3 regions of the Actinomadura sp. 3N407 genome follow, and region 2 is predicted to be linked to each of the others. Evidence: predicted binding sites of a transcription regulator. Region 2 holds the regulator's gene; each other region holds the start of a gene.

The links. Region 2 encodes HrcA, which represses chaperone genes, less so after heat shock. Its sites were predicted from a motif close to TTGGCACTCTCNNNNNGAGAGTGCCAA; they were not measured.
Region 1: groES (co-chaperone GroES) is a predicted target of HrcA. The motif match lies at 2,231-2,257, and genes of this name have one in related genera.
Region 3: groL (chaperonin GroEL) is a predicted target of HrcA. The motif match lies at 2,669-2,695, and genes of this name have one in related genera.

The regions. Positions count from the first base shown of each region.
Region 1 covers NZ_JBQQBP010000005.1:399,914-404,488, forward strand. Annotated here, with positions in the region: gene ACTWPP_RS15485 (apolipoprotein A1/A4/E domain-containing protein) at 1-288, opposite strand, end outside; gene ACTWPP_RS15490 (class I SAM-dependent methyltransferase) at 913-2,133, opposite strand; gene groES (co-chaperone GroES) at 2,380-2,688, shown strand; gene groL (chaperonin GroEL) at 2,774-4,399, shown strand.
Region 2 covers NZ_JBQQBP010000014.1:165,737-170,311, reverse strand. Annotated here, with positions in the region: gene ACTWPP_RS31105 (hypothetical protein) at 1-121, shown strand, start outside; gene ACTWPP_RS31100 (16S rRNA (uracil(1498)-N(3))-methyltransferase) at 137-868, opposite strand; gene dnaJ (molecular chaperone DnaJ) at 969-2,102, opposite strand; gene hrcA (heat-inducible transcriptional repressor HrcA) at 2,103-3,116, opposite strand; gene ACTWPP_RS31085 (DUF3097 domain-containing protein) at 3,366-4,181, shown strand; gene hemW (radical SAM family heme chaperone HemW) at 4,178-4,575, opposite strand, start outside.
Region 3 covers NZ_JBQQBP010000020.1:110,141-114,715, reverse strand. Annotated here, with positions in the region: gene ACTWPP_RS37085 (SDR family NAD(P)-dependent oxidoreductase) at 1-1,791, shown strand, start outside; gene ACTWPP_RS37080 (TetR/AcrR family transcriptional regulator) at 1,829-2,410, opposite strand; gene groL (chaperonin GroEL) at 2,800-4,431, shown strand.

The DNA of each region.
Region 1 (4,575 bases), on a different contig from region 2:
CTCGATGTGCTCGGCCAGCCCCTCGGCCCATTCCGGAGGTTTGCCGGCCAGCTCGTCGACCTGCCCGCGGACGGTGTCGAGCTGCCCGGTCAGCCCGCTGAGCTCCCGCTCGCGGACCTCGCGGAGCAGCCACTCCATTCCTTCCAGCCGCTGGCGAATCTCGTCGAGGACCTGACCCTGTGAGCGCTGTTCATAGACGTGGTCCTGCGCCGCACGGGCGAGCAACTCCCGCATCCGATCCGAGACCGGTTGACCCCCCGTCTGCAGGAAGTTGTGATTCGTTTCCACCCGATGCTCCTTCGTGTGCCGGCGCGAGAAATGACGCACGGCAATGAATCTCTGGAGACGCCACTGTAGTGCGTGTGGACGGTGCCTATAACGGGTAGCAGGGAACGTAGTGAGTTCTGTGGAATGCGCCTGTTATCCGGCTGGTGCGGATAGTGAGTGATCGCCGCGCGCAAGGGGATTTCCCGCTTCGCGGCAATTGTGGAGATCGTGGGGATGCGTTAGGCGGCCGGGGGCGGGCGGGACGGTGTCCGCCCGGTGTTCTGTCCGTACATCTCGTCCAACATCCGCAGTTCGCGAACCCCCGGATGGATACGCGGCGGCCGACACGTGTGCGCGGGGTGTGATGCCGCCCGGCCGGAATCGGGCCATTTCGATGACGCATTCGGGGTGCCGAAGTCCCCATCGCTGAACCTGCCTTGGTGTTTCCCCGGCCACCGCTCCCGGCGGGACGATTCGCGGGCCGCGTTACGGCCTTGCCGGGCGCCCGCAATCCATGGTGAACGCAATGCCGGAAAGCGCGGATGATTTGCACGGCCATGGCGCGTCGCCCGGCCCCGCTTGGCGTTGCCCGGCCGCGGGGAAGATCTTTGGACTCGATCCGCGCCGGCCCCCGCTCCGGGCGGGTCAGCCCCGCGGGACGGGGCGGGTCAGGAGGGCGACCGGGTCGCGTCCCACACGGGTGACCACCAGCGTCAGTTCGGGGGCGCCGCGGGCCGCGCGGCGCCCGGCGAAGCCCAGGTCACGGCGCAGGCGGTCGACGTCGATCGCCGAGCCGCGCTTCTTCACGGTGAGCACGCCTATGCCGCGGCGGCGCAGTTCCGCGCGCAGGCGCTTCACCGAGAACGGCAGGACGTCCTCGACCTCGTACGCCGACGCGAACGGCGTGGGACGCAGTTCGTCGGACGTGACGTACGCGATGCGCGGGTCGGCGAGCCCGCCGCCCACCAGGTCTGCGACCTCACCGACCAGATGGGCGCGGATCACTGCACCGTCGGGCTCGTACAGGTAGCGACCCCAGGCGCGGACGTCCGGGTCGTCGTGCCCTTGGGGAGTGAGCGTCCACGTCTGTGGATCGAGGTCGGAGGAGAGCAGGGTGGCTCGCCGGTCCACGTCTCCGGAGAGCGCGCCGAGCCACAGGGCCGCTTCCTTGACATCGCCGCCGAGAGAGACCCACTCCGCTTCGGCGCCGTCCGGGACGGCCCCGTGCGGTATGCCCGGCGCGACCTTCACGCAGGCGGTGGGTACCCGGCGGGCCATGTCCAGGACGACGTCGAGCGGCGGCTCGTAGGAACGGGGGTCGAAGACCCGGCCTCGCGCAGTACGCCGTCCGGGGTCGGCGAAGAGCGCGTCGAAACCGTCCGGATTCTCTTTGGTCGCGTCGCCCACGCGTACGGAGGCGAGGCCGTCCAGCCCCAGTGCGGTGATGTTCGCCTTGGCCACCTCAGCGGTCAACGGGTCGAGTTCCACGCCTTCCCCGGCGAGACCTGCCCGAGCACGTGCGATGAGGTCGGCCCCTATCCCGCACCCCAGTTCCAGCACACGCGCGCCGGGAAGACGATCCGCGAACCGTCGCGCACGATGCGAGGCCACGCGGGCCCGGGTCGACTGTTCCAGGCCCGCCTGGGTGAAGTACATACGGCGGGCGTCGTCACCGAATTTGGTGCGGGCCCGCTCCCGCAGCCGCACCTGTGTGAGCGCAGCCGAGACGAGCCCGGGATCGTGCCGTTCGCGCAGCCGGGACGCCGTCGCGAGCAGCCCGTCCTCGCTCACGTCCAGGCCGGACGCCTCGCTGAGCAACGCCTGGCCGGCGGGTGAGCCGAGGGCTCGGAACGACGCGATGTCCATGGTGGGGAAAGTTAGCCGCCGGTGAACGGGGGGCGGCAGGTGCCGTGTGCGTTCGTGTCCGTGTTGACGGGGTACCGGGCACGGAATAGTCTCCAGGTTGGCACTCTCCGAGCGAGAGTGCCAACACAGCGACAAGGTCGGTCTGGCACCCGCGACGGCAGGCCGGTCCAGGGTCGCCTCTTCTGTCACATGTGCTGGCCGGCCCATCGTGGCCGGCCGAGGACCAATCGAAGGGGAGGTCAGATCGTGACGACCGCCACCAAGGTTGTTCTCAAGCCGCTTGAGGACCGTATCGTCGTCCAGCCGCTTGAGGCCGAGACCACCACCGCGTCGGGCCTGGTGATTCCGGACACCGCCAAGGAGAAGCCCCAGGAGGGCACCGTCCTTGCCGTTGGCCCGGGTCGCGTCGACGACAAGGGCGAGCGCGTCCCCGTCGACGTCAAGGTCGGCGAGGTCGTGCTCTACAGCAAGTACGGCGGCACCGAAGTCAAGTACAACAACGAGGAGTACCTCGTCCTCTCGGCCCGCGACGTGCTCGCGGTCATCGAGAAGTAATCACCGAGACGTGATGCACCCGCCCCGGTCGGCGCCGCCTTCGGCGGGGCTGCCGGGGCGGATCGCGTGAAAGAGGAGTATCCGCATGGCGAAGATCCTGGAGTTCGAGGAGGACGCTCGCCGGGCTCTTGAGCGCGGCGTCAACGCTCTCGCGGACGCCGTCAAGGTGACGATCGGCCCGCGAGGCCGCAACGTCGTCATCGACAAGAAGTTCGGCGCGCCGACGATCACCAACGACGGCGTCACCATCGCCCGCGAGGTGGAGCTGGAGGACCCCTACGAGAACCTCGGGGCCCAGCTCGCCAAGGAAGTGGCGACCAAGACCAACGACATCGCGGGCGACGGCACCACCACGGCGACCGTCCTCGCGCAGGCGATGGTCCGTGAGGGCACCCGCAACGTGGCGGCCGGCGCCTCGCCGCTCGCCCTGAAGCGCGGTATCGACGCGGCCGCCCAGTACGTGTCCGACCAGCTCCTCAAGACGGCCCGCGAGGTCGAGGAGAAGAGCGAGATCGCGCACGTGGCGACCATTTCCGCGCAGGACCCGCAGATCGGCGAGCTGATCGCGGAGTCGTTCGAGAAGGTCGGCAAGGACGGTGTCATCACCGTCGAGGAGGCCCACACGATGGGCCTGGAGCTGGAGTTCACCGAGGGCCTCCAGTTCGACAAGGGGTACCTGTCGCCGCACATGGTGACCGACCCCGAGCGCATGGAGGCCGTCCTGGAGGACGCCTACGTGCTCATCGTGGACGGCAAGATCTCCAACGTGCAGGAGTTCCTGCCGCTGGCGGAGAAGGTCGCCCAGACCAAGAAGCCGCTGCTCGTGGTGGCCGAGGACGTCGAGGGCGAGGCCCTGGCGCTGCTGGTCGCCAACAAGATCCGCGGCACGTTCACGTCCGTCGCGGTCAAGGCGCCGGGCTTCGGCGACCGCCGCAAGGCGATGCTGGGCGACATGGCCACCCTGACCGGCGGCCAGGTCGTCAGCGAGGCCATCGGCCTCAAGCTCGACTCGATCGGGCTGGAGGACCTCGGCCGCGCGCGCCGGATCACCGTCACCAAGGACGCCACCACCATCGTCGACGGTGAGGGCTCCGCGGACGAGATCAACGCGCGGGTCAACCAGATCAAGGTGGAGATCGAGAACTCCGACTCCGACTGGGACCGCGAGAAGCTGCAGGAGCGGCTGGCCAAGCTGGCCGGCGGCGTCTGCGTGCTGCGCGTCGGCGCCGCCACCGAGGTGGAGCTGAAGGAGAAGAAGCACCGCCTGGAGGACGCCATCTCGGCGACCCGCGCGGCGATCGAGGAGGGCATGGTCGCCGGCGGCGGCAGTGCTCTGGTGCACGTCGCCAAGGAGGGTTTCGACACCCTCGGCCTGTCCGGCGACGAGGCCACCGGCGCGGAGGCCGTCCGCCGCGCGCTGGACGAGCCGCTGCGCTGGATCTCCGAGAACGCCGGCCAGGAGGGGTACGTCGTCGTCTCCAAGGTGCGGGCGCTGGAGCCGGGCCACGGCTACAACGCCGCCACCGGCGAGTACGGCGACCTGGTCGCGCAGGGCATCATCGACCCGGTGAAGGTGACGCGCAGCGCCGTCACCAACGCCGCCTCGATCGCGGGCATGCTGCTCACCACCGAGGCGCTCGTGGTCGAAAAGCCGGAGGAGCAGGAAGAGGCCGCCGGCGGCCACGGGCACGGTCACGGGCACGGCCACTGAGTTCTGAGGCCGCCCCGGCCGGGCGGGCGTGCGGTTCATCCCGTCCCGTACCGTCCGGAGAACGCTGACAGACCCCCGTCCGTTCGGGCGGGGGTCTTGTCTTTTACCGGTACGTGAGCTGTTTCTGGCCCAATGAGCTGTCTCGTGCTGTTTGTCGCTTTTGTGTGGATAAGTCG
Region 2 (4,575 bases):
GCCGCCGACGTCCACCTCGCCCGGCCCGGACGAGCCCACCAACGCCCCGACGACGCCTTCGACGAGCGAATCCGCCAGGAGCACCGACCAGGGCGCGGGGGCCGCGGCCGGCACCCCCTGACCGCCGGGGGGCCGTCTACCAGCGGCCGGTGGCCGCCAGCAGGACGGACGCGGCCGCCACGCCGGCCGTCGAGGTGCGCAGGACGGTCGGGCCGAGCCGGACCGGGCGCCCGCCGGCCGCGTCGAACCGCTCCAGCTCCTCTTCGGTGAGGCCGCCTTCGGGCCCCACCACCAGGACGATCTCGCCCTCCGCGGGCGGTTCCACGGCGCTGAGCCGCGCGCCGGCACCCTCGTGCAGGACGACGGCCAGCGACGCCGCGGCGATCCGCCCGGCGACGTCGGCGGTCGACGCGAGCCCGGCGACCTCGGGCAGCCGGCTGCGCCTGGCCTGCTTGCCGGCCTCGCGGGCGGTGCCGCGCCAGCGTCCGAGGGCCTTGTCCCGCCGTTCGGCGCGCCACTGCGTGACGCAGCGGGCCGCCGACCACGGGACGATCTCGTCCACCCCCGCCTCGGTCATCGTCTCGACCGCCAGCTCGCCCCGGTCGCCCTTCGGGAGCGCCTGGACGACGACGATGCGGGGCGACGGCGGCGGCTGCCGGTGCCGGGCCAGCACGTCCAGCGTGAGGGACGCGCGGTCCGCCGCGGTGACGACGCATTCGGCCAGCAGCCCCTCGCCGTCGGTCAGGTCGACGCGCTCACCGGGCCGCAGCCGCCGCACGGCCGCGGCGTGCCGCCCCTCGGGGCCGTCCAGTATGACGCTGCCGCGCTCCAGCGCGTCCGTCCCGGCAAGGAAGACCGGCGGGCTCACGCGCGTACCCGGCGGGGCGCTTCGCTCATGTGCCGTCCCCTGACTCACCATGGTCCGAGTCGCCGCGGCGGCCCTCGTCGTAGGCCGCCGCCACTGCTCTTCAGTGCTGGTTGAAGACGTCCTTGAGCCGCGAGAACATGCCGCGCTGGCCCGGGGCGAACTTGCCGGGCGGACGCTCCTCGCCGCGCAGCGCCGCCAGCTGCCGCAGCAGCTCCTCCTGCTCCTCGTCGAGCCGGTTCGGCGTCTCCACGTTCACGTGGATCATCAGGTCGCCGCGGCCGCTCTCGTTGAGGTGCCGCACGCCCCGGTTGTAGAGCGTGATGACCTGCCCCGACTGCGTGCCCGGCTTGATGTCGACGCTCTCGGCGGCGTCCAGGGTCTCGATCGTGACGCTGGTGCCGAGCGCCGCCGCCGTCATCGGGATCTCGACCGTGCAGTGCAGGTCGTCGCCCTCCCGCTCGAAGATCGGATGCGGCTTCTCCACGATCTCCAGGAACAGGTCGCCGGGCGGGCCGCCGCCGGGACCGACCTCGCCCTCGCCGGCGAGCTGGATGTGGATGCCGTTCTCCACCCCGGCCGGGATCTTGACCTTGACGGTGCGCCGGGTGCGGACCCGGCCGTCGCCGGAGCACTCGGTGCACGGGTTGCGGATCACCGAGCCGAACCCGCCGCATGCCGGGCACGGCCGCGCCGTCATGACCTGGCCGAGGAACGAGCGCTGCACCTGCTGCACCTCGCCGCGCCCGTGGCACGTCTCACACGTGTCCGGGTGGGTGCCGGGCGCGCAGCCCGAACCCTCGCAGGCGCCGCAGGCGACCGCGGTGTCGATCGACAGCTCGCGTGTCGTGCCGAACGCCGTCTCGCTCAGGTCGAGCTCCACCCGCAGCGTCGCGTTGCGGCCGCGCCGCGCCCGCGACCGCGGGCCCCGGGACGCCGCCGTGCCGAAGAAGGCGTCCATGATGTCGCTGAACGGGAACCCGGCGCCGCCGAACCCGCCGGCGCCGCCCGCGGCCGCGGACGCGAACGGGTCCGCGCCGAGGTCGTACATCTCGCGCTTCTTCGGGTCGGAGAGCACCTCGTACGCCTGGGTGATCTCCTTGAACCTGTCCTGGGTCTCCGGATCCGGGTTGACGTCCGGGTGGAGCTCCCGCGCAAGCCGGCGATAGGCCTTCTTGACCTCGTCGGCGCTGGCGTCCCGCCGGACGCCGAGGGTCGCGTAGTAGTCGTTGGCCACTTACGACCCCGCCAGGATCTGTCCCACGTAGCGTGCCACTGCCCGTACCGCTCCCATCGTGCTGGGGTAATCCATGCGTGTAGGCCCGAGCACACCCAGCCGGGCCAGTGTGAGGTCGCCCACGCCGTAGTCGGCGGCGACGACCGAAGTCGACCGGAGCCCCAGGTCGGGGTTCTCGGTGCCGATCCGCACCGTAACTGTAGAGGAATCGCCGGTCTCGCCGAGCAGCCGCATCAGGATGACCTGCTCCTCGAGCGCCACGAGAACCTCCCTCAGGCTCTGTGAGAAGTCCACCGCGGCGAGGTTGGCCGCACCGGCGAAGACGATCTTCTCTTCGTGCTTTTCGACGAGCGTCTCCAGCAGCACCGACAGCACCGCCGCCGCGAGCGGCCGGTCCGCCTGGCCCACCTTCTCCGGCAGGTCCGCCACCGCCGTGGGGACGTCACCGAGACCGAGCCCGTCCAGGCACGTGTTGAGCAACGCCCGCAGGTGCCCGATCGATTCCTCGGAGACGTTGCCGCCGGCCTCGATGACCCGCTGCTCCACCCTGCCCGTGTTGGTGATCAGGACGAGCAGCAGCCGGCCCTCGGCGACCGGCACCAGCTCGACGTGCCGCACCGACGAGCGGGTCAGCGACGGGTACTGCACGACGGCGACCTGCCGGGTGAGCTGCGCGAGGAGCCGCACCGTCCGCCCGACGACGTCGTCGAGGTCGTAGGCGCCGGACAGGAACGTCTCGATCGCGCGGCGTTCGGCGACCGACAGCGGCTTGATCGTGGACAGCCGGTCGACGAACAGCCGGTAGCCCTTGTCGGTGGGGACGCGGCCGGCGCTGGTGTGCGGCTGGGCGATGTAGCCCTGCTCTTCCAGCACGGCCATGTCGTTGCGGATCGTGGCCGAGGACACACCGAGGTTGTGCCGGTCCACCAGCGCCTTGGACCCGACCGGCTCGTTGGTGGAGACATAGTCCTCGACTATGGCGCGCAGGACTGCGAGTTTCCGGTCGTCCAGCACCGTGTCACCTCCTTCATCCCCTTCCATGGGCCCCCGATCCTCCGCCCGGCGGCCCCGTGGCCGTCCGCACACGCGCTGCTGGCACTCATTACTCCCGAGTGCCAAGTGTACGACCCGTGGGAGCACTCTGGAGTGCCCGCGCACACCCCCGTACGGCTGCGCGATACTACCCGTATCGGACGGCGCCGCCACGCCGAGGGACGGGGGGCTGCGGCGCGCGGGCGTCCCGCCGGGTTAATGTGCGGACCCGTGCAGAGTAAGGACTACGGAAACGACGTGCTGGCCGGCGACTGGCGCAGGCCCCGTAAAGGCCGGATCCCCGAGGTCCCGGCCGAGCCCGGCCTGGTCGCCGAGGATCCCGGCAGCGGCTTCTGCGGCGCCGTCGTCGGCTGCGACAAGTTCGGCGTCACCCTTGAAGACCGGTTCGGCAAGCGGCGCGTGTTCCCCCTGACGAAGTCGGGCTTCCTCATCGACGGGAAGCCGGTGACGCTCGTCCGGCCGGAGGCCGGGCCCCGGGGGGCGGCCCGTTCCGCGTCCGGCTCCATCGCCGTCCAGGGGGTGCGGGCCCAGGTGGCCAAGGAGAGCCGCATCTACGTGGAGGGCGTCCACGACGCCGAGCTGGTCGAGAAGATCTGGGGCCACGACCTGCGGGTCGAGGGCGTCGTCGTGGAGTACCTCGAAGGCGTGGACGACCTGCCCGCCATCGTCGAGGACTTCGGCCCCGACGAGGAGCGCCGCCTCGGGGTCCTCGTCGACCATCTCGTGGAGGGCTCCAAGGAGTCCCGGATCGCCGCCCAGATCTCGTCGCCGCACGTCCTGGTCACCGGGCACCCGTTCATCGACATCTGGGAGGCCGTCAAGCCGGCGTCCGTCGGCATCCGCGCCTGGCCGCGCGTCCCTCGCGGCATCCCCTGGAAGGACGGCGTCGTCGCCGAACTCGGCTGGGGCGACGACACGGGCGAGGCCTGGAAGCGAATCCTGGGCTCGGTCAACGCCTACACGGACCTGGAGCCAGCCCTCCTGGGCCGCGTGGAGGAACTCATCGACTTCGTCACGGCCGTTTAGGTCAGGTCCCGGACGACGGCGTCCGCCAGAAGGCGTCCACGCAAGGTGAGCACCACGCGGCCCTCCTCGTACGGGGCGGCCTCGATCAGCCCGCCGTCGATCGCCCGCCGGACCGCGCCGCCGTCCACCAGCCCGGCCGGGCAGCCCTGCCCGAGCCGCAGTTCGAGCATGATCCGCTCGATGCGCCGGTCCTCCTCGGCCAGGACCTCCCGGGCGTGCGCCGGGGTGGCGCCCTCCGCGAGGCGTGCGGCGTACGCGGCGGGATGCTTGACGTTCCACCACCGGGTCCCCCCGACGTGGCTGTGCGCGCCGGGCCCGACGCCCCACCAGTCGGCGCCCGTCCAATAGAGCATGTTGTGCCGGCAAGCGGCACCGGGATCGGCGGCCCAGTTGG
Region 3 (4,575 bases), on a different contig from region 2:
GCCGACGTCCGGTCGGCACAGTACGAGGACCTGGACGCGCTCCGCGCGGCCGTCGCCGAGGGCGCTCCTGCTCCGCAGGCCGTCGTCATGGCCTGCCCTGGCGGATCCGCGCCCGACCCCGCCGCCGCAGCACACGAGGCGACCCGCCGCGCCCTGGCCCTGGCGCAGTGGTGGCTGGCCGACGAGACGTTCGCCGCATCGTCCCTGGTTCTGGTGTCGCGCGGCGCCGTCGCCGCCACGGAGGGGGAGGACGTCACGGACTTGGCGGCGGCGGCCGTCTGGGGCCTGGTGCGCAGCGCGCAATCGGAGAACCCGTTCCGTTTCCAGCTCGTCGACGTCGACGCGGCGGTCACCGAGGACGCGCTCGCGGCCGCCCTGGCGCACGGCGAGCCTCAGACGGCGGTCCGGGGCGGGAGGGTCCTTCTGCCCCGTCTCGCCCGGCGGCCCCCCGCCGATCCGGAACCGGTGGCGGAGGTGTTCGGGCCGGACGGAACGGTGCTGGTCACCGGAGGCACCGGCACGCTGGGCGGTCTCGTCGCCCGGCACCTGGTCACCGTCCACGGCGTCAGGCACCTGCAGCTCGTCAGCCGCGCGGGCCTGGCGGCCGACGGCGCACGGGAACTGGTGGCCGAACTCGCCGGGCTCGGCGCGGCCGTCACCGTCACCGCCTGCGACGCCGCCGACCGCGACGCGCTGGCACGGGTGCTCGACGCGATCGGCGACGAGCACCCCCTGACCGGTGTCGTCCACGCCGCCGGAACGCTGGACGACGCGACGGTGCCCAACCTCACCCCGGACCGGCTGGACGCCGTCCTGCGGCCCAAGGCGGACGCCGCCTGGAACCTGCACGCACTCACCGAGAGGCGGGATCTGACGGCGTTCGTGCTGTTCTCCTCCGCCGCCGGGACCCTCGGCGCCCCCGGCCAGGCCAACTACGCCGCCGCCAACGCGTTCCTCGACGGGCTCGCCGCGCACCGCCGGGCACGCGAGCTGCCCGCCGTGTCGATGACCTGGGGGCCGTGGGAGCAGGCGAGCGCGCTGACGCGCAAGCCGGCGGCGACCGGCCGCGCGCGGGTCACCGCCCGCCGGGGCCTCGTCCAGCTGTCCACGGCCGATGCGCTCTCGCTCTTCGACGCCGCGCTCGGTGCGGGGCGGGCGGCGCCGGTGCTCACCGAACTCGATCTGCGGCACCTGCGCGCGCAGCTCGTCGCGGACGCCCTCCCGCCGGTGCTGCACGGTCTGGTACGGGTGCCGCCGCGCCGGGCGAGCGGCGCGGAGACCGCCATCGCCGAACGGCTCGCCGGACGCGACCGCGGGGAGCAGGAGGCGATGGTGACGGAGCTGATCCGCGGGCAGGTCGCCGCCGTTCTCGGGCACGGGTCACCAGCGGAGCTCGCCGCCGACCGCGCGTTCCAGGATCTGGGCTTCGACTCGCTCACCGCGGTGGAACTGCGCAACGGGTTGGGCAGGTCGACCGGGCTGCGACTGCCGGCCACACTCGTCTTCGACCATCCGACCGTGCGGGCCCTGGCCGAGTATGTGCTGGACCGTCTCGCTCCGCCCGAGCCGTCGCCGGCCGACGCCGCGCTGGCCTGCCTGGACAGGTTGGAGGAGGCGCTGGCGGCGCTTCCGGTGGACTCCGCCCGCGAGCTGGTCGGCCGGCGGCTGCGGCCGCTGCTCGGGACCGCGAACGGGGCGAACGGCATGGCCGGAACGGACGGCGCGGAGATCGAAGGCGCCTCGGCCGATGAACTCATGGACATCATCGACCGGGAGCTCCGGCAGGCGTGAGCCGCGCTCGACCGGCCCGCCGGTTCTCCCGGACGGTTCAGGACCGGTCGAGCGCCCTCGGGCCCAGCACCTGCCGCAGCGCCTCCCCCAGCACCTCGGCGAAGGGCCACGGATCGGCGCTGCTGAGCCAGTGCTGTCCCGCCGCCCGGACGGCCGCCGCGACGGCGGCGGCCAGCACCACCGGGCGCAGTTCGTCGGTGTCATCGCCGAGGCGCTCGGCGATCGCAGCGGCCAGCGGCCCCTCGGCCATCGCGAACGCCTTCAGTGCCTCCCCCTGCAGCGTCGGCGTGGACATGATCATCTTCAGGCCGCCCCGGTCCGGTTCGGGATCGGCGAAGACCTCGATGGTCGCCGCGATGACGGCATTGTCCAGCGACTCCTCGACGGGCCGGTCGCGCAGCGCGCGGCCCAGGCGGCGGGCCTGGTCGGCCTGGAAGGCGCAGATCGCCTCTTCCCGGCTGGAGAAGTAGTTGTTGTATGTGCGCGGCGCGACGCCGGCCGCCTCGGCTATGTCCCGGACCCGGACCAGGGCCAGCCCGTCGGGTCCCTTCTCCAGCGCCAGGCGCAGGGCCGCCTCACTGATCGCCTCGCGTGTGGCCTGCTTGTTACGGGTCCGCATGTCATGGGGTTCTTCGACGGGTTCTTCGACGAACATGCTGGTCGAGGGACTGGTCAGGGCGCGGCCGCCGACTGCCGGTCCCGGCCTCCTTCCTCGTCTCGGGGACTGCCACATCGTTCTGGGCCGTCCCACAGTATTCTCCGCAAGCCGCGGCCGCCCCACCTGCACGTCGTGGACGCGGCTCACGAAACCTCTCCGGCTACGTGCCAAGCACTATATGCGCGATACGCATCTCTCGGCTAGAGTACGGAACTGCGCCTGGCACTCAGAGCATGTGAGTGCCAACCACAGTGGTGTGCCGGACGGCGAGGTCCGGTCCCCCGGACCGTCCGTCGCGGGCGTCGTCCCGGCCCACCGCTCAGGAAAGCAGACTGCAGGGAGGACAACCCATGGCAGCAAAGATGATCTCGTTCGACGAGGAGGCCCGCCGCGGTCTTGAGCGCGGCATGAACCAGCTCGCCGATTCCGTCAAGGTGACCCTTGGTCCCAAGGGCCGCAACGTCGTGCTGGAGAAGAAGTGGGGCGCCCCCACGATCACCAACGACGGTGTGTCGATCGCCAAGGAGATCGAGCTCGAGGACGCGTGGGAGAAGATCGGCGCGGAGCTCGTCAAGGAAGTGGCCAAGAAGACCGACGACGTCGCGGGTGACGGGACCACCACCGCCACCGTGCTGGCCCAGGCGCTGGTGCGCGAGGGCCTGCGGAACGTGGCGGCCGGCGCGAACCCGATGTCGCTGAAGCGGGGCATCGAGGCCGCGGTCGAGCGGGTCAGCGAGGAGCTGTCCAAGCTCGCCAAGAATGTGGAGACCAAGGAGCAGATCGCCTCCACCGCCTCCATTTCCGCCGGCGACCCGCAGATCGGCGAGATGATCGCCGAGGCGATGGACAAGGTCGGCAAGGAAGGCGTCATCACGGTCGAGGAGAGCCAGACCTTCGGTCTGGAGCTCGAGCTGACCGAGGGGATGCGCTTCGACAAGGGCTACATCTCGCACTACTTCGTGACCGACCCCGAGCGGATGGAGGCGGTCCTCGAGGACTTGTACATCCTGATCGTTCAGGGCAAGGTGTCGGCGAACAAGGACCTGCTGCCCGTCCTCGAGGGCGTCATGCAGTCCGGCAAGCCGCTGCTCATCATCGCGGAGGACGTCGAGACCGAGGCGCTCGCCACCCTGCTGGTGAACAAGGTCAAGGGTGTGTTCAAGTCCGTGGCCGTGAAGGCGCCGGGCTTCGGCGACCGCCGCAAGGCCATGCTGGGCGACATCGCCGTCCTCACCGGCGGCCAGGTCATCAGCGAGGACGTCGGCCTGAAGCTGGAGAACACCACCCTCGACATGCTCGGCCGGGCCAAGCGTGTCGTCATCAGCAAGGACGAGACCACGATCGTGGACGGCGCCGGTGACGCCAACGAGATCGCGGGCCGGGTCAACCAGATCCGCACCGAGATCGACAACACCGACTCCGACTACGACCGTGAGAAGCTCCAGGAGCGCCTGGCCAAGCTCGCGGGCGGTGTGGCGGTCATCAAGGCCGGCGCCGCGACCGAGGTGGAGCTCAAGGAGCGCAAGCACCGCATCGAGGACGCCGTCCGCAACGCCAAGGCCGCGGTCGAGGAGGGCATCGTCCCCGGCGGTGGCGTGGCGCTGCTGCAGGCCGGCACCAAGGCGTTCGACAAGCTGGAGCTCGCCGGCGACGAGGCCACCGGGGCCAACATCGTCAAGCGCGCTCTGGAGGAGCCGCTCAAGCAGATCGCCGTCAACGCCGGCCTCGAGGGCGGCGTCGTGGTGGAGCGGGTCCGCAACCTCACCCCGGGTGAGGGACTCGACGCCGCCACCGGCGAGTACATCGACATGTTCGAGGCAGGCATCATCGACCCGGCCAAGGTGACCCGGTCCGCGCTGCAGAACGCCGCGTCCATCGCCGCGCTGTTCCTCACCACCGAGGCCGTCATCGCCGACAAGCCGGAGAAGAACCCGGCCCCCGCAGGGGACCCGACCGGCGGCATGGGCGGAATGGACTTCTGACGCCCCATGGCCTTCCTGATGCGGCCGGCCGTGACGTACGGCGGCGAGGACTGTCTGGTCCAGTCCGCCGGTGACGTGCTCGCCGCCATCGAGAAGTGATGACGACGCCGCCCCGTTCCGTTCGCCTCGCCGGGTTGGAGCGGG